DNA from 2 places in the Porticoccus hydrocarbonoclasticus MCTG13d genome. Region 1 is predicted to be linked to the other one. Evidence: predicted binding sites of a transcription regulator. Region 1 holds the regulator's gene; the other holds the start of a gene.
The links. The regulator FNR, encoded in region 1, switches genes on or off when oxygen is low (the NO sensors DNR and NnrR bind a similar motif). The targets are predictions, from matches to a motif close to TTGATNNNNATCAA.

Region 1 (9,683 bases):
TTTTGTGACCGGGGAAGCCAGTATCTCAGTGCTATCTTCTACCTGAATGACGAACAAAGGGCCGCCGCCCGGAACAGTATAAGCGCATTAATCGACAGCAACATTCTGAACGATCCGATTGCCACCCGAATTCTACCGGCCAGTAAATTTTACCCCGCCGAGGAGTATCACCAGAACTACTATCTGAAAAATCCTGCACGTTATCGTTATTACCGAAATGGATGTGGCCGCGATACGCGACTAAAGCGTCTCTGGAATAACGTGGAGCTTCCCTTCTGAGAACCTGAGAACCTGAGAACCTGAGAACCTGAGAACCTGAGAACCTGAGAACCTGAGAACCTGAGAACCTGAGAACATTGAGCCCGGCATCCTGAGTAGGTAGTAAAGGTCGTTAACCGGATCTGATGACGGCAATCATGCCTTTTTTCCATCTATTTCATGATTGGGATCATACATCCTAACATCATAAATTTGACCCATATCATGGGGAGATTCATTAATTCCGCTTAACCTCAGCAGCTATTCCAATTGTCACCTGTGAGTCAGCCGGCAAATGCAAGTTGCGACAACAACCAACAATCTGTTCTGCCCTCACTCTGATATTGAGGCAGAATTTTTCAAATCCCTGGTCAGTTGTCCCAAGGAACAACTGAGGAAGCGGCGCACGTCAATCTCGCCGATTGCGCTGAATATTTATATTCCGAGCAATGCCAATAGCACTTATCCCGGACTCGTCAGCAGGGAGATCGAGCTTATTCAGCCAGTCTTCAGATACCAGCCTTTGGTGAAATTCTGGCTCAGAAACAGGCCTTTAAAAGGCATGAACAGGGGTGAACTAACAGAACTGGTTTTTTTATCCAACAGTTATTTCAACCCCCGAAACAAGAAAGCGTGTGAATACGGTTTTGAATGCACGCTTACAGATATAACCACCGAAAAACTGGCCTTAATGAAGGGACTTCATTTTGATTGCTTCCGACTAACCATTAATGCCGCAATACCGCCCCACAAACAACAATTTACATCGATCCTGACAACTGCCAGTGACTTTCACTTTGGAGAGTGGTACTGCTGCCTACAGGTCAATCAGGCCGACCCGGACACATTGGACCACTGGCTTACTGAGTTAATCCGCTATCAACCGGCAATTATTGAGTTACAGGGGCTGCAGACAATGGAGGGTGCAGCAACCCTGAGCCAACTCTCGCGGAGAATGAGCAGTCAGCACTATCAACTTATGGCGGACCGTTTTTTTGTCATTCAAGGGCATAAACTTCTGCAACTTCGCCAGAGCAAGACCCTTCAATATACCCCCTGGGGAATGGCTAGAGACAGCCTGATAGACTGGGTTGGTATTGGCCTTGGTGCACTGGGTAAATTGGGTGATGGCTACTATCAGAATACCGACTCCATTCACGACTACCGACAGGCCCTTGATGAAAAGCACCTCCCTGTGCATTGCACGGGGCTATTTCCAGATCATCAACCGCAGAATCTCCCACCCTGGCAACTGGTCAATCAGTTGCTCTGCTTTCATCGGGTGCATCTAACCAGTTGTGATCTGACAATCAAGTTATGCCCGGAACTCGCCAAACTTTTCCAACATGCCCTGTCTCTGGGCTGGCTCACCAGAGAATCTGATTATCTGGTGCTGTCCATTCAGGGTCTCGACCATCTCCGCTATTTCTGCGATAGTCTCCAGGCGTGTCGATGTAACGGTCGTTAATGACCGTTATCATGATCGCCGCTATAATGAGACATAAGAGGTTCAGAGAGATGTCGATGGATTCGGTCTGCCCCCACAATAATACATTCCACTGCGGTGACTGCCGTATGAATGCACTCTGTCTCCCGCTTGCACTGCAAACCAAGGAAGTAGAACGCCTGGATGAAATCATTCAGCGAGGCAAACCTCTTCAAAAGGATCACCATATCTACCATGCTGGAGAAGAATTCGATTCTGTCTTTGCGGTTCGCAGTGGCTCGATCAAAAGCTATACAATTAGCAATAGTGGCCAGGAACAGGTGACTGGATTTCACCTCCCGGGGGAGATATTCGGTATGGATGGTATAGGCCAGAATCGTTACACCAACTCTGCAGTTGCCATGGAGACCTCTTCCGTCTGTGAAATTCCCTTCAACCGTCTTCAGGAACTGAGCATTGCAATCCCTACACTGCAACGCCATTTTTTCCAGTTGATGAGCCTGGAAATCACTGGGGATCAACAACTTCTTAGCCTACTCAGCAAAAATACAGCCGAAGAGCGGGTGGCAACACTGTTGATGAGTATTTCAAACCGCAATTTCCGACTTAAACTCTCTGCCACACGATTCAGGTTACCGATGTCACGTGCAGATATCGGCAATTATCTGGGCCTTACTGTTGAGACTGTCAGCCGGGTATTAAGCCGCTTTCAAAAACAGGCATTGCTGAAGGTCGACAAAAAGGAAGTAGAGCTGCTCAATCTGGACAAACTACGCGAGTTGGCCAACTAGGATTTTTCAATTAATCCCTTGTTTTGATTTTTGATTGATACAGAAACAAAAAAGCCGGTTTATGAAACCGGCTTTTGTGCAATTAGCTAACCAAGTTCTTAGTTAAAACTTGTAGCCTATACCCACCATATAGACCAGTGGATCAATATCCACCTTGGTCTTCACCTCAGCACCCGGGAAATTGAATTTCGCATCGGTATCGATATCGATATACCACACTGCGGCATTGACTACCCAACGATCGGACAATGCGTAATCCATACCCAGTTCAAACGCCACACCCCAGGAGTCATCAAGTTTTAACTTGCCGCCTGCACCGACAATCCCCTCAAGTTCACTGGCAACATCCTCTTCGAAAAATTTTGTGTAGTTAATACCGACCCCGGCATAGGGCTGGAACCGGGACTCAGCTTTCATCGGAAAATATTGCAGCGTCAGGGTAGGTGGTAAATGTTTGGTCGAACCCGCATCAATCTTTCCGGGAACCAGCAAATTTTTGGCTTTAATATCGTGTTTAAAGGGCGTGGCTGCCAACAGGCCTAAACCCAGGTGATCCGTCAACATATAGGTCAGGGTAAGACCGAGCTGAGTGTCGGAATCGACATAGGCCTTGCTGTTCGGCAACCCGCCACCATTAAGTGTAAGACGGCTGCTGTCATCGTTAGGTTCAACTGTTGCGGCACCTGCGCGGACAATAACATCTCCCGCCTCGTAGGCCATAACACCTGTGGTTCCGGCCAAAAGACTCCCGGCCAGGGTCATATGAATTGCCAGCGACAATGCTTTTTGCTTGAACATTTACTTTCTCCAGAAAGGTAGCACTAAAAGACAAGGCCATTAAACCAAGCGCTTCACTACCACCATTTGATCTGGATTAAGTAAACAGAATCATCGACTTGCGCTAGATCAATACACCTTAATGATTATTGGCTCAGAAAGTACTGGAGGGTTGTGCGGAATATGAAAATGGTCTCCGAGGAGTAATTGCAGCTTGTGTTCACCAGGAGGCAGTTCAAGACTCACCTCAGTCTGGCCACCACCAAAGTGACGGTGTTGATCATCAGCCGGAATGGGTTTGTCCTTATCAGGCAATTGCTGAACATTAATCAGTAAATGATGATGTCCTGTATGTTCCCGCTCAACACCTGCCGGCGCAACACCAATACCATTCAGACCGAATCGCACAGTCACCGGACTGCTCACGGTTTCACCATCTTTGGGAGAAATAATATAGGCACTGGCAGAACCAGTATCAGTCGTTCCACCAGCATAAATTGTCGGGGATAGAATCATCAGCATCACCAGTAAAGCTTGCATTTTTTTCATGTAATACCCCTATTGTTATCCGTGAATAATTGTCAGTGGTCCCAAACTCCGCTCAACGGTGGCGAGATCTTCCGGAACTAGCCGTTTTTCCCCATACAGTCTGGTGACGAAGGTGCACACTTTTGCTCTCGCCATTCGTCAGGCGTGAAGATATGCAGTGCCAGGGCATGAACGCCACCAGCCAGCTCATCAGATAGCAGCTGGTACACTCGCTGGTGACGCTTAACGGCCCGCATCCCCTCAAATGAACCAGAGACGATAACCAGCTTAAAATGCGTTTCTGAATCCACGGGAACCGCATGCATGTGGCTCTCGTTCAGCACTTGGAGAAAATCCGGTGTAAATGCCGCTGTCAGTTTGTTTTCAATGATCTTTTGAACTTGCAATGTCACCTCGAAAAAATCTAAACCATTTAATAATGAACGTCCCAACTACTTGCCTGTTTCGAAAATATTCATGCGAAGAAGGCCATTACCGAAAAAGCGATCTCAAATCACCCACTGATCAACGTAAAACCAAGGTAATGCCGGATTACTGTCAGGCATAGACATGATCTTCGACTATACTGGCAGCCCCTTTATCCATCAACCGCCACTACTGGCTTTTTGGAGTTGGGGTACTACAATCCCGTTTTCTCTTAACAAGACACATCCTGCCCGCTTATGAGTATTAAAAACCTGATCGAACAACGTGTACGGGCTGCCATGTCAGCAGCAAACATTCCTGATGACTGCCCGGCCAATATCGCCCTCAGTACCAGACCAGAGTTTGGCAATTTTCAAGCCAATGGTGCCATGGCAGCTGCCAAGCGGCTAAAAAGCCGTCCGCGGGATTTGGCCGCCGAGATTATCAAGCATCTCGATTTGACTGATATTGCTGATCATGTCGAGATTGCTGGCCCGGGATTCATCAATATTCACCTGTCAAACCAATTTATTGCAACTCAGTTACAAAAACTGATCGGGGATGAAAAACTTGGTGTACCAGTGCCGAATCAACAGAGAGTTGTCGTTGATTATTCCGGACCCAATTTGGCCAAGGAGATGCATGTAGGGCATCTGCGCAGTACGATTATCGGTGACGCAGTAGTTCGCACCCTTGAGTTCCTGGGCCACGACGTGGTCCGTCAGAACCACATGGGGGATTGGGGCACCCAATTTGGCATGCTGATTGCTGAGCTTGAGGAGCATTTGGGTGAAGGGGAGCGACCTGAACTGGCTCTGGGGGATCTGGAGATTTTTTATCAACAGGCCAAACAACACTTTGACCAAGATGAAAAATTTGCGCAGAAGGCACGCCAATACGTAGTCAAACTGCAATCAGGTGACCACCATTGCCGCCAGCTTTGGCAGCGTTTTATCGACACTTCAATCACACACAGTGAGGCCATCTACCTCAACCTCAACGTCACGCTGAAACACAGTGATATCAAGGCAGAAAGCGCCTACAACGAGGAACTGGCAGGGATTATTGAGTCGCTAGAACAACAGCGACTGCTCGTTGAAGACCAGGGCGCCAAGGTCGTCTTTCTCGAAGAGCTGGCAGATAAAGAAGGAAAGCCCAGCCCCGTCATTGTGCAGAAATCTGACGGGGGTTTTCTCTACGCAACAACTGATCTTGCTGCACTGCGTCACCGCAGCATGACATTACAGGCGGATCGCATTCTATACTTTATCGATGCCAGGCAATCACTTCATATGAAACAAGTATTTACACTGGCAAAAAAGGCCGGGTTTGTGAATACAGAGATAGCACTCGAACACCTCCCCTTCGGCACCATGATGGGTAAGGACGGCAAACCGTTCAAAACCCGTACTGGCGGGACCGTCAAACTCACGGAACTACTCCAGGAAGGTATTGAGCGCGCCTGTACACTAGTGAGAGAAAAGAACCCCGAACTCGGCATTGATGAGGTTGCCGCCATTGGACGAAAAGTAGGCATTGGTGCCATCAAGTACGCAGATTTGAGTAAGACACGCACCAACGACTACATTTTTGATTGGGACAGCATGCTCAGCTTCGAGGGCAACACCGCGCCCTATCTACAATATGCCTATACCCGGATCCGCAGTATTTTCCGCCGAGCTGATATCAACTTCGATTGTTCGACAGGAAACATTATTCTCACGACACAACAGGAAAAAGATCTGGCTCTGAAACTTCTACAGTTCGGGACGACTCTTGAACAACTGGCCCTTGATGGCTATCCCCATATTCTTTGTAATTATCTTTACGAACTAGCCAGCAGTTTCATGACATTCTATGAGCACTGTCCGATCCTCAGGCAAGATGTGGTAGAAGACACCCGATCCAGCCGACTGGCCATTTCCCAACTCACCGCCAGAGTGATGGCCAAGGGCCTGAACCTGCTCGGGATTGAGGTAATGGAGCAAATGTAAGGCTTTTCGAAAATCATTGACTGGATATCGCTTTTTGTTCTCCAAACTGTTTTTGACTTCGATCAGAATCCGACTAGCCTTTATTTATGGTGACAGAAACAGGCACAGCACCTATCAAGGTGGAAAAAAAGCTCCGCTATTCCGGCACTGACTTCTGGATCAAAGTCAGGCATGCAGCAAAGACAGCTGGCCGTGAATTAATTGAGAAGTGTTTGTGGCTCCATTACGCCGCCAGACGGCCGGATACCCCGGCCTGGGCCAAGGCCACGGTATACAGTGCCTTGGCCTACTTCATTCTACCTACAGACACCATTCCGGATTTTATCCCCGGAGGCTATGTGGATGACCTTGCGGTTATCGCTAGCGCGGTTGCCACCCTTGCCGGTTATATTGATCAACAAGTGAAAGATCGCGCGCGACAACGTCTTGCACACTGGTTCGATTGAACGCAGCTCAACAAACCTGCCAGAAAGTACCTGATGACCAAGTTGGGGCCTGTTAATACGCATTGAATAGCCGCGGTTGTTTACCCAACAATGCCGAATTTAGGCGCGGTGAACGTGATTTGGTGGCTCTAAATGAGCGAGGCGCAACGCCAAGTGGACATTGTTGGGTAACAACCCGTAGAGCCGGGGCCAATTTTGTCCTCATCTGCGTTATGCCGAAAGCACTCACTGCGTTCATGGGGCAGGCTCTCACTCGCTCAAATAGAACCACTAAATTCTCTCTCCTTCTGCCTTGTTGAGGACAAGGCTGACCTCCAGCAGCAATGATTTAATGCGTATTAACAGGCCCTAGCGATCGACCAATACATGCTCTCTGATTAATGCATCGAAAGCCTCACCGCTGAGAATGTCCTGCTCTATCAGGACTTCACGGATAGTCTGGTCCTGTTGCTGGGCACGTTTGGCGATCTCGGCCGCCTTGTCGTACCCCAATTCAGGGGCCAATGCTGTCACGATCATCAGAGATCGCTCTACATTGTTTGCCAACTGAGCGGTGTTACAGTCCATCCCTGCTAGGCAATAGCGGCTAAAGTAATCCGCACCACTGCCCAACAGCTCAACTGAGCTCAACACGTTATGGACAATCAAGGGTTTGAATACATTTAACTGCAAATGCCCCTGGGAGCAGGCCATGGCAACGGCCGCATCATTACCGATCACCTGAGCCGCAATCATGGTCAGCGACTCAATCTGGGTTGGATTTACCTTGCCGGGCATAATCGAGCTGCCAGGTTCATTTGCCGGCAGTTGTATTTCAGAAAGCCCAGCTCTGGGGCCGCTGGCCAGCATCCGCAAATTGTTACCGATCACCATAAAATCAGCAGCAATCTGGCGCAACGCGCTGCTGACACGCAACATGGCATTATGCGTCGACAGGGCAGCAAACTTATTAGGTGCCGTCACGACAGGCATACCCGTCAAATCCCTCAACTGCATTATCACAGCCTCCTGCCAACCACCAGGCGTATTCAACCCGGTACCCACAGCTGTACCGCCAATAGCCAGTGGCAGCAAATCCTGTTTTGCCTGCTGTAGCTGCTTCAGGCTGAAATCCAGCTGTGCAACATAACCACTGAACTCCTGGCCCAATGTCATCGGTGCTGCATCCATCAGATGGGTTCGCCCTACTTTCCACTGCGCTGAGAATTCGTGTTGTTTTTTGGCCAGTGCATGCCGGAGGTTTGTCAAATGTGGCAACAACTTTCCTTCCAAGACGGAGAGGACAGCCAAATGCATGGCAGTTGGAAAGACATCATTCGAGGACTGGGATCGGTTCACATGGTCATTTGGATGAACCGGCGTTTTCTCGCCACGCATGTGACCAGCCAGCTCATTGGCACGGTTGGCAACCACCTCATTCATATTCATATTGCTCTGAGTGCCACTGCCGCTTTGCCAGATGGACAACGGGAACTGCTCATCATGCCTGTGACTCAACACTTCGTCACAGGCCGCAATAATCAGAGAAGACTGCTTGGACTGCAGTTCACCAAGTTCCAGATTGGCCAGAGCAGCAGCCTTTTTTATCAGGGCAAGTGCCTGAATAACACCATGAGGCATTGAGTAGCCCAGGTTGGGAAAGTGTACTATTGCCCGTTGCGTTTGCGCGCCCCAAAGTGCGTATTCAGGGATTTGAATCTCTCCCAGAGAATCACGCTCGGTTCTGAATGTCATGTCAATTCCCCCCTTTCACTTACTAGCATGGACCAATTACGAAAGTACTGCGATATTTTCAAATTAAGCATTGATAATCCAAGCAGTAACTCAGAGTAATAATACTGATATCGATGATCCCCAACAGGAATCAGAACGTAACCAGGGTATGCATGGAGTTGACCAGCCCACCAAAAACTGATCAATTATTGTACACCATGCTTTTTAAACGATAAGAGTTAAACACATATTGTTATTTTAAATTGAGTTTTCACTCTTAACATGCTAGAAATACTAATAATTTTTAATATATCAATCAGGCGAATAGTTCTAATGGGAGCTACCATGATTTTTACGACAGAAGACCTACGTTACTTGGTCATCAGAGAAACACTCCGTTATCTTAACGAATGGAGCGCCGCCAAAGAAAATCTTCTGGTTGGTACCGCCGCACAGGAATCCGGTCTCGGTGGATGGCACCAGGGAAAACGCGTTGGTCTCTATCGCATTACGCCAGCAAGGCATCAGGCAGTTTGGGATAAATATTTGATCCGTCACCCGCACCTGGCCAGTGAAATCCGTGGACTGGCGGGCCAGCATAGTTTCCTGAAGGATCCCCATGCAGAATTGATTACAAATCTCAAGTACGCCACTGCCATTGCCTGGATGATTTATCGTCGCTCGGAGCAGGCACTACCTGAGGCCCATGACATCAAAGCGCTGGGAGTATACTGGTTACGTCACTTCCACCCGAAATATCCAGGTTCCCCTGATGATTTCGTGACTAGTTATGCATTGTTGGTTGAAGATAGGCCGCAGGCTGCAGCCTAATTGATAAGCAATGGTCACGGATGGGAATACGATTATTTCTTCTTGACGTGTTTCATTAACCGTCTCTTTTTCGCTAACTGCCGAGTCGTTAGTTGGTTCTTTTTCCCCGCAAACGGATTTTCTCCCGAACGAAACTCAATCTTAATCGGTGTCCCTTGTAGGTCGAGGGCCTTGCGAAACGCTTTTTCCAAGTATCGAGCATAGTGACTGGGCACATCCGCTGTCTGGTTACCATGTATGACGATCAACGGAGGATTCTGTCCACCAGCATGTGCATATCGGAGTTTGATACGACGCCCTCTCACCAAGGGAGGCTGATGCTCAGTCACAGCATCCTGCAAAATCCGGGTTAGGCGGTTAGTACCCAACTTATCAGTTGCCGAAGCGTACGCCTTCTCGATGGATTTGTAGAGATGCCCGACACCAGTCCCGTGAAAAGCTGATATAAAATGAATATCCGCAAATTCGACAA
Region 2 (9,683 bases), 190 kb from region 1:
CGCATAGCCAGCACGAGATAGGCCAATGAAAAAACCACCGCCAGTGCTTCCAGGCCTAACCAGTTCGACATTCAGAATGCCTCGTATCCGGGAATCACCTTAAGCACATATACCGCCATATCGAATTCCTCACGGCAGGCGGCGATGGTGTCCTGAACCGCCTGCATGGCCGCCTGGTATTCACCCTGTACCACCGTACTGGTGGGGAAGGTCTGCACCTCAAGCCCCGGATAGCAGTTAATCTTCTCAATAAACCCCTTGATCGGTGGAATGAAGTCCTCCCGGTTAGGATACATACTGACATCAATGGTCACCTGCATACGATAAATCTCCCTGGGGTAATGCCCTTAAAAGCGGTATTTGGCGGTGGCGCCAACAATGCGCGGCTCACCATACTGATAATAGGGTTCAGTCTGATAAAAATTGCGGGGGTCATTGCCGAAGCCACCAAAACCGCGAACAATCACATCCCGATCTGTCAGATTGCGTCCCCACAGCATGAAATCCCACTGTTGCAACCGGTACTCAAGCCGGGCATTAAACAGCTCGTAGCGGTTTGACCTAGCGTTGTGCCGCGGTGACAAATAGAACTGCTGTTTGCCTTCCATTTCCAGTGCTGCCGACATCTGCCCGGTTAAGGCCACTTCGACTCCCAGGGAAAACTGGTAGGAAGGTGCATGTGCCTGCTCCCGACCATCGAGATCGACCGCCACATTGTTTTCCGGATCGGCATCCACATGACTCAAGCTTTCAAAGTCCTGATAAGTAGCACGGAGCAAGCCGAGACTGCCGTAAACCTGAACATCCTCCTTCGCCAACCAGTCAAACATCAGCTCAAGGCCGTAATTGCGACCTTTGGACGCATTGTCAAACATGTCAATAAAACTGCAGGGGCACAGATCACCGGTAATCGGCTTGACCAGCGATTGCTTGACCTGCATATCCCGTCGCATCTGATAAAACAATGCCAACTGAACCTGCAGGGTGCGATCCAGCCAGTCACCCTTTATGCCGGTTTCGAGATTCCACATATATTCGGTATCAAAATCCCGCACACCGGAATCCAGTTCAGGGTTGCTATTGACCCCACCGGCCTTGTAACCCCGGGAAACCAGTCCATAAAGCAGGGTTTCCGGCGTCAGACTGTATTCCAGGGCCAGACGGCCACCCCAGAGTCTTTCACTGGTATTGTGGCGAACCCCCTCGCTGTCCAGATAATCGGCACGACGAAACTCGATTCGCGCCCCGCTGACCAGCTTTAAATGGTCGCTGAGCCGGGTGTCCAGCTGGCCGTAGACAGCCCGGTTGCGGGTGTCAAAATCACTGGTGAAGTCACCGTCAGCATAGGTGTATTCGCGCAGCAGCGACTCATTCTGCCTGCGGTAATAAATGCCCAGCACCCAGTCGCTGGCGCCATTGAAAAGACGCCCGGCTTCGCTGGAAACCAGCTTGAGGTCCATGCTGCCGTTATAGCGGCTGCGCTGGTAGCGATCAAAAGAGGAATACTCCCAACCCTCGCAAGGCAGGCCCTCACAGATAGCCGCAAAACTCCAGTCCTCGTCATAGCTGTACTCAAGATTGCTATCGGCATAACTGATCAGTCCGACCACATCAAACTGCTCAGTGGCGTGCCAGATACTTTCTACCGCAAATGCCGTGGACTCCTGGCGGTCGTGACCCGGCTGATCGGAGAGCGTCTTGCGGGTGTTATCCAGCGAAAAGGCATCGTAACCGTTGTCCGCATCCACGTAGAAACCGGTAAAGTTCAGCTGTAACCGGTCGCTGACTCGCCAGTGCAGCTTGCCCCGGGCGGTGAGCTCGTCGATGTTGCTGGTATCCTTGCGATTGACAAACTCATTATCGATATAGCCGTCACTGCGGTGACCCTGCACGGCCAGACGGTAGCCCAGATTATCGGCAATCGGTCCGCTCAATACTGCGCTGGTGGTGCGGGTTTCATAGTCGGCAATAGAGGTTTCAATGTGGCCTTCAAATACGTCGGAGGGATTATTTGATTTCATGTTGATCAACCCCGCCAGCGCGTTGGCACCGTAGAGGGTGCCTTGGGGACCGCGCAACACTTCAACCTGACGCAAATCGAGGGTTGTTGCCGCACCGCCGATACCACTGAAATCGATCCCGTCAATCAGCAAGCCCACCGAGGGGTTCAGCGGCTCGATAAACTGACTGCGCTCGCCGATACCACGGATCTGGATAAATTTGCCCCGCGATGCGCCGCTGGAAAAATTCACATTCGGAACCAGATTCAGGAGCTGATCCAGGTGACGCGCCTGACGGCGTTCAATCTGCTGACTGTCGAGGATGCTGATACTGTTGCCGGTATCCAGCACGGATACATCGCGAAACTGGGCAGTCACCACCACTTCCTGAATGGTTTCAGCGGATAACGTCTCTATGGTGGTCTCGGTCCCGGCTACTATGCCCTCAGGACCCTCGGGTTCTGTAGCAAGCACAACGCCGGAAAGCAGGCAGGTAAATGCCAGTAATGGCATTTTTCGAAACAGGTCTATCATGATGAGCCTCATTAACATTGTTAAAGAGACCCGGATATGGGAGGAGTGAACGGTAACTTTTGCGTCCTATCCCTACGCCGGTACTATCCGGATCAGGTTCAAAGGGTTCATCCGAGGATGTCTCAGGCTTGCGCCGCCCCTTAGGAAAATTCATCTGCTCTGTGCAGGTGAAATTGCGATTTTACGCGAATCAATTACCAACTCAATGGCTTTACTTAAATAATTTTGGAGTAACGAATTTCCGACCCGGATTTTTTGATATAGGCGTCGAAGGTCATGCAGATGCGGCGAATCAACAGTCGCCCCACCGGGGTTACCCGGAGGCCTTCCGGGCTGAGGACCACCAGGCCGTCGTCCATCATCGACCGCAGCTGGAGCAACTCTTCCGCAAAATAGTCGGTGAACACGACGTCAAATTGTTGTTCGATGTCAGCAAAATTCAATTCAAAATGGCAGATCAACTGCTTGATCACCATCTGGCGCAACAGGTCATCGCGGCTCAGCTCAAATCCCCGCGCCACCGGCAGATGGCCGCTGTCGATGGCAGTCTGGTAGTCCTCGATCTGCTTGTGATTCTGGGCAAATACATTGTCTATGGCGCTGATGGCAGACACGCCAAAGGCCACCAGATCAGAACCGCCGTGAGTGGAGTAACCCTGGAAATTTCGCTGTAACACACCATTGCGCTGTGCCACCGCCAGCTCATCGTCTGGGAGGGCAAAGTGATCCATACCGATATAGACATAACCGGCTTTCAACAGCATCTGGGTGATGCTTTCCATCATCAACAGCTTATCTTTCGCACTGGGCAGCGCGCTTTCATCTATCTGTCTCTGCACCTTGAACAGATGGGGTAAATGGGCGTAATTGAATACCGATAGGCGGTCCGGGCCGAGGTCAATGATGCTGTCCAGGGTGCGCTCGAAAGTATCCCAGGTCTGATAGGGCAAACCGTAGATCAGGTCCATGCTGATGGAATGGAAACCTTCGGCGCGGCCCGCCTCCACTAACGCACACACCTCCTCCACAGAATTAAAACGGTTGACCGCCTGCTGCACGGTGGGATCGAAATCCTGAACCCCCATACTGAGGCGGTTAAATCCCAGATCCCGCAGACAGCTGATCGTGCTGACATCCATATCCCCGGGGTGAATCTCTATCGAATACTCGCCACTGTCGTCATCCAACAGGTTGAAATGTTTGCGGGTGGCGGCCATCAACAGGCGTTTTTCATCATCACTGATGTAAGTGGGTGTACCGCCACCCCAGTGCAGCTGATGGACTGGCCGGGAACGGTCAAACAGTGCCCCCTGACAAGCCACCTCGGTGATCAGTCTTTCCAGATACGGCATGGCTCGCTTGCGATTGGCCGTGATGATTTTGTTGCAGGCGCAGTAGTAACAGACCGTGCTGCAGAAGGGCAGATGAAAATACAGAGACAGAGGACGACCCGCCGCATTGCTGCGCTCAATCGCTTGACACAGCGCCGCCTCGCCAAAGCCTTCATGGAATTGTGGCGCCGTAGGGTAGGACGTGTAACGGGGGCCAGACAGGTCGTAGCGCTCGATCAGCTGACGATCCCAGATAGCCGTATTTTCAGAAATCACTGTGACAAAAAACCTGTTGAGGAAAAAACGGATCCTAGCAGCGGTTCGCCTACTGCTTGTTGATGTCGATCAACCTACGCAATCAAGCTACCGTTCCCGCTATCAAGAGGCTCACCCTGATGGCCAAGTCGCCCGGCATCTGTCACCCCATACCCGTTTTGGGTGACTCTCTGTTAAAGTAACGGCCCCCCATAAGTCTGTTTCCTCCATGCTGGCACGTCGTGACAAAATCTTTTTTGGTATCCTGGCGATCACAGTGCTTGGGGCATTGGCCCTGTCACTGCTGCTCGGCTGGTATATCTGGCGGGAATCCGTTGGCACGGAGGAACAGCGTCTGCAACAATTGTCACAGCGACTCGGTGAGGAAACAGAACAGGCCATTATTGACGCCCGCAATCTTCTTGAAACCCTCAATGAGCGGGCCACTGATCCTTGTAACACCACCCACCTAGCGATGATGCAGGAGGTCGCCATAGCGCGTCCCTATATCCGGGCAATCGGCTACTGGCGTGCAGCCGAACGACTCTGTGGCGCCGGGTTTATTCAGGGCATATCCTTCACGCCACCCAAAGCCAGCCGTATTTACAACTCGGGGGTGATTGCCTGGTGGCCCAGCGAGACCACAGAAGTGGGTGGCGTACAGCTGTTTCTGATGCGATTTGGTCACCATGATGTGGTGATCGACCCACGGTTGTTACTGAACGTGGACCTTCTGGAGGGCCAGATGGCCGGCCTGTGGGTAGAAAGACTACCCATGATCACGACGCCACCCAATGCCATTTTCCCACCATTGGAAAGCCTCAAACAGGGAATGACTGTCAATCAGTCGACGGGACAGATGATTTCCCGGTTTTCCCTGGGCACCCTGCTTCCCATCGATATTGTCGCCATTCAGCCAATGAGCGAGTTCTGGAAACGCTATCTGCCCACCCTGATCACCGCCGGGATATCAGCCCTGCTACTGATCCCCCTCTGGGTATTCGCTGTGGTCCGCTACTCCCGCCAGCACCTCAGCCTGGCCGCCGAATTGCGTGATGCAATCACCAGAAATAAACTGAGAGTCAACTATCAGCCCATCGTGGATATGTCCAATGGACGGTGCCTCGGCGCTGAATCACTGGCACGCTGGACCCGCGACAATGGTGAAGTTGTCGGCCCGGACATTTTCATTCCGATCGCCGAGGAGGCCGGGTTGGCCACCGACCTGGCTCGGGCCATGCTGCAAGGCATCCTGCGCGAGCTGGGCGATCTTCTAAAACAATGCCCGGATCTCAGTATCAACCTCAACCTGTCCGCACAGGACTTCCAGTCAGACCGGTTGTTCGTCCACCTTGAAACCGAGCTGAAAACCGCCGGGCTGGCTACTTCGGCCATCAAACTGGAAATTACCGAACGGGCATTGGTGGACAGTGACTCGGCGCGGCAGCGAATCCGCACCCTGCGCCGACAGGGTCATCTGGTGGCTATTGATGATTTCGGCACCGGTTACTCCAGCCTTTCCTATCTGGAAAGTTTTGAGCTGGATGCCCTGAAAATCGACAAGTCTTTTGTCGATGCCATTGAAAACCAGGCTGTTACCAGCAGTGTGATTGTCCATGTAATCGAGATGGCAAAATCATTGAACCTGGATATTATTGCCGAGGGCGTCGAGTGTGATCATCAGGCGGACTGGCTCTTGAGTCAGGGCGTCAGGCTGGGGCAGGGTTACCTGTTCAGCCGTCCTTTAACGGCTCATCAGTTTATTGACTTCCATCAAAAATACAGCTGACCGATCAGCTAAGCACAGATAAACTACTCCGCCCCGGAGGGAATGACCAACCCGTCTCAACCCTGTCCGGGCCGTTTCCCTATCAACCACCGGAGAATTGACTGCTTGAAAAAAATGCCTGTGCCAAGTTGCCCCAAGACATCACTGAATTACCTGTTCGTCGCGATAATTACATTGGCAAGCGGTGGCTGTAGCCTTTGGGAGCCCCTGACGGAGCAGTCAGAGCCAGCCAGAATCACCAGCCTTTCGGATAGCACAAAAAGCAGTCTGGTAAAACGTAAGGCAACACTGAGTGACAGTGACAAAATCAACCCACTCCCCCCGGAACAGGTCGGTTATTATATGGATGTCCAGTATGCCAACCTCCAGCAGAAGCTCAGGAATCAGGGTATCGACCTCAGCCTACAGAACAGTAAAATCACCATGATTATCCCCGGGGCAACCATCTTTGATGTCAACAGCACAGCCATCAATAAGGGGGCCCAATCGGCCCTGACAGCCATTACCGGGGTATTGGCAGAGTATGACAACACAATGATTACTGTGGCCGGTCACACCGACAACCAGGGAGAGACTGACTATAATCAGGAACTCTCGGAACAGCGTGCCCTAGCCATTGGCGAATACCTTTCCCAACGCGGCATCACGCCCACTAGATTGGTGATTCAGTACTTTGGTCAGAACCGTCCAATCGCCGATAACAGTATTCCCTCGGGCCGCGCTGAAAATCGCCGTGTCGAGCTGATCATAGAGCCCATCGTTGCCCGACAATCGTCGTCGTAACCTGAACTGGATATTCTCGGCCAACACCTGAAAACGCGGCCTTCGAACCGAGCGTATAGACCAAGGTGTCACTGGCAATAGCCCATGCTGGCCAGTATAATTCCGCCACTCTGGAAACCCGCCGGGTGGACCTGTGCATTTCCGCTTCCCTAACCTCAAGAGAGAAGAAGACGAGACATGAGCTACAACAAGATTCCCGCTGGCAACGACCTGCCGCACGATATCAACGTGGTCATTGAAATCCCCGCCAACCACGACCCCATCAAATATGAAATCGACAAGGACAGCGATGCAATTTTTGTTGACCGCTTTGTCGCCACACCCATGTTTTATCCCGCCAATTACGGCTATATCCCACAGACTCTGTCAGAAGACGGCGATCCCCTGGATGTACTGGTGGTAACACCCTACCCTGTCATGCCCGGCTCAGTGATCCGCAGCCGGGTCATCGGCGTGTTGAACATGACCGATGAGTCCGGTGTGGATGCCAAACTACTGGCGGTACCCCATACCAAGCTCACCAAGCTGTATGACCACGTGCAGGAAATTGCCGACCTGCCGGAGCTACTGATCAAACAGATCAAACACTACTTTGAAAATTACAAGACACTCGAAGCCGGCAAGTGGGTGAAAGTTGAAGGCTGGGACAATGCCGAAGCCGCCCGCAGGGAAATTACCGCTTCGCGCGATCGCTATCTGCAAGAGGAAGGCTGAAACACGGGCCGGCACTCACCAATAAAAAACCCGGCATTTAACGCCGGGTTTTTTATGTCATGCCGATACAGACTGCTCCCAATCCAGCATCTGCTGTTTCCGGGGCAACCCCCAGCGATACCCCCCCAGCTCGCCGTTACTGCGGATCACCCGATGGCAGGGAACCAGCCAGGCCACCGGGTTGGCACCAATCGCGCTGGCCACGGCGCGCACCGCTTTGGGCTGGTCAATGGCACTGGCCACCTGCTGATAGGTGATCACACTGGCAAAGGGGATCGACAATAATACCTGCCAGACCTGTCGCTGAAATACCGTACCCTTCGCACTCAGTGTCAAGCTGTCTTCCTGCGGGTTCTCCCGGGCAGGCCGACGAAACAGCGTTTGTACGAAAGCTGCTACACCCGCATCATCACGATTGAAACACCGGGATTTATCCAACCGGGGAAAAACCCGAAAAGGATCGGTTTCACCGCGGTCCTGAAACACCAGCTGCTCAATCCCGGACTCTGTCCAGACCAGCCAAAGCGAGCCAAATGGTGAGGGCGAATTGCCATAACGGGCATCGAGCCCATCCTGATAATCAACCAGACGGATTTTCATTTCTCTACCCTGTTGCTAACGGAATAATGACAAGGGAAATGTATCACGGCAACCATCTGCTGGTGGCAATTGATTCAGACTGATATCGGCAGGACCTATTCGACAGAATCAATACAAATACAGGATGGTAAAACAGCCCGCCGGGCGGGCTGTTTTACCGAGGTATCAGGTATTAGCCCGATTCTCAATCAACTGATCCACCACAGCGGGATCTGCCAGGGTTGAAGTATCTCCCAGGTTCTCCAGTTCATTGGCGGCAATTTTGCGCAAAATACGGCGCATGATTTTTCCCGACCGGGTCTTCGGCAGCCCCGGAGCCCAATGAATCACATCCGGCTTGGCGATTGCACCAATTTCCTTCACACAAAGCGCCACCAGCTCCTTGCGCAAGTCATCCGATGGCTCTGCACCGCTCATCAGCGTGACATAGGCATAAATACCCTGTCCCTTGATATCGTGCGGGTAACCGACCACCGCAGCCTCGGCCACATTGGCATGCAACACCAGAGCACTTTCCACCTCCGCAGTCCCCATGCGGTGCCCGGAAACATTCAGCACATCGTCCACCCGGCCGGTAATCCAATAGTGGCCATCGGCATCCCGACGACCGCCATCACCGGTAAAGTAATAACCTTTGTAGGGGGCAAAATAGGTTTCCCGGAAACGTTCCATATCTCCGTATACACCACGAATCTGGGCAGGCCAGGATGCTTTGATAGCCAGAACACCTTCACCGGGACCTTCAATTTCATGCCCTTCGGCATCCAGCAGTACGGGCTGTACGCCAAAAAATGGTACGGTCGCACAACCGGGCTTCATCAGCGTGGCACCCGGCAGAGGGGTCAGCATATGGGCACCGGTTTCTGTCTGCCACCAAGTATCGACAATTGGGCAACGACCGTCACCAACAACCCGGTAATACCACTCCCAGGCCTCAGGATTGATCGGCTCGCCTACCGTACCCAGCAATCGCAGGGAACTGAGGTCGGCTTTTTTGACATAATCATCACCGGCCCCCATCAGCGCACGAATGGCCGTGGGTGCAGTGTAAAAGATGGTGACCCCATGTTTCTCGACCACCTGCCAGAAACGGGAAGCATTGGGGTAAGTGGGAACGCCTTCAAATAACAGCGAAGTCCCGCCATTGCAGAGTGGACCGTAGACAATATAACTGTGTCCAGTGATCCAACCCACATCGGCAGTACACCAGTAGATGTCATCATCCTTGTGATCAAAGACATACTTGTGGGTCATGGCACACTGCAATAAATAACCGGCGGTGGTGTGCATCACGCCCTTTGGCATCCCGGTGGAGCCGGAAGTGTAGAGGATGAAAAGTGGATCCTCTGCATCCATCAGTTCTGGTGCACAGTACTCATTCGCCTCCATCATTTCTTCGTGGTACCAGATATCGCGATTATCATCCCACTCCACCAGAGAGCGGGTTCGCTCCACCACCAGGCAGGTATGTACATTGGGACAACCCCGCAAAGCCTGATCGGCATTGGCTTTCAATGGAATTTTCTTGCCGCCGCGCAAACCTTCATCCGCTGTGATCAGCACCTGACAATCTGAGTCGAGAATCCGGTCTTTCAGGGCATCGGGAGAAAATCCACCGAACACCACGGAGTGAACCGCGCCGATGCGCGCACAGGCCAGCATCGCATAGGCCGCCTC

Region 2: hemN (oxygen-independent coproporphyrinogen III oxidase) is a predicted target of FNR. The motif match lies at 4,201-4,214, and genes of this name have one in related genera.

The regions. Positions count from the first base shown of each region.
Region 1 is NZ_JQMM01000001.1:1,699,144-1,708,826, reverse strand. It holds gene msrA (peptide-methionine (S)-S-oxide reductase MsrA) at 1-279, shown strand, start outside; gene U740_RS08175 (hypothetical protein) at 821-1,726, shown strand; gene fnr (fumarate/nitrate reduction transcriptional regulator Fnr) at 1,777-2,496, shown strand; gene U740_RS08165 (OmpW/AlkL family protein) at 2,599-3,294, opposite strand; gene U740_RS08160 (DUF4399 domain-containing protein) at 3,403-3,822, opposite strand; gene U740_RS08155 (BolA family protein) at 3,900-4,253, opposite strand; gene argS (arginine--tRNA ligase) at 4,485-6,221, shown strand; gene U740_RS08145 (YkvA family protein) at 6,308-6,667, shown strand; gene U740_RS08140 (class II fumarate hydratase) at 7,016-8,401, opposite strand; gene U740_RS08135 (hypothetical protein) at 8,726-9,211, shown strand; gene der (ribosome biogenesis GTPase Der) at 9,244-9,683, opposite strand, start outside.
Region 2 is NZ_JQMM01000001.1:1,504,741-1,514,423, reverse strand. It holds gene pnuC (nicotinamide riboside transporter PnuC) at 1-71, opposite strand, end outside; gene U740_RS12120 (hypothetical protein) at 72-320, opposite strand; gene U740_RS07195 (TonB-dependent receptor) at 348-2,534, opposite strand; TPP riboswitch at 2,587-2,685, opposite strand; gene hemN (oxygen-independent coproporphyrinogen III oxidase) at 2,750-4,141, opposite strand; gene U740_RS07185 (EAL domain-containing protein) at 4,350-5,909, shown strand; gene U740_RS07180 (OmpA family protein) at 6,024-6,692, shown strand; gene ppa (inorganic diphosphatase) at 6,870-7,406, shown strand; gene U740_RS11845 (methylated-DNA--[protein]-cysteine S-methyltransferase) at 7,464-8,006, opposite strand; gene acs (acetate--CoA ligase) at 8,172-9,683, opposite strand, start outside.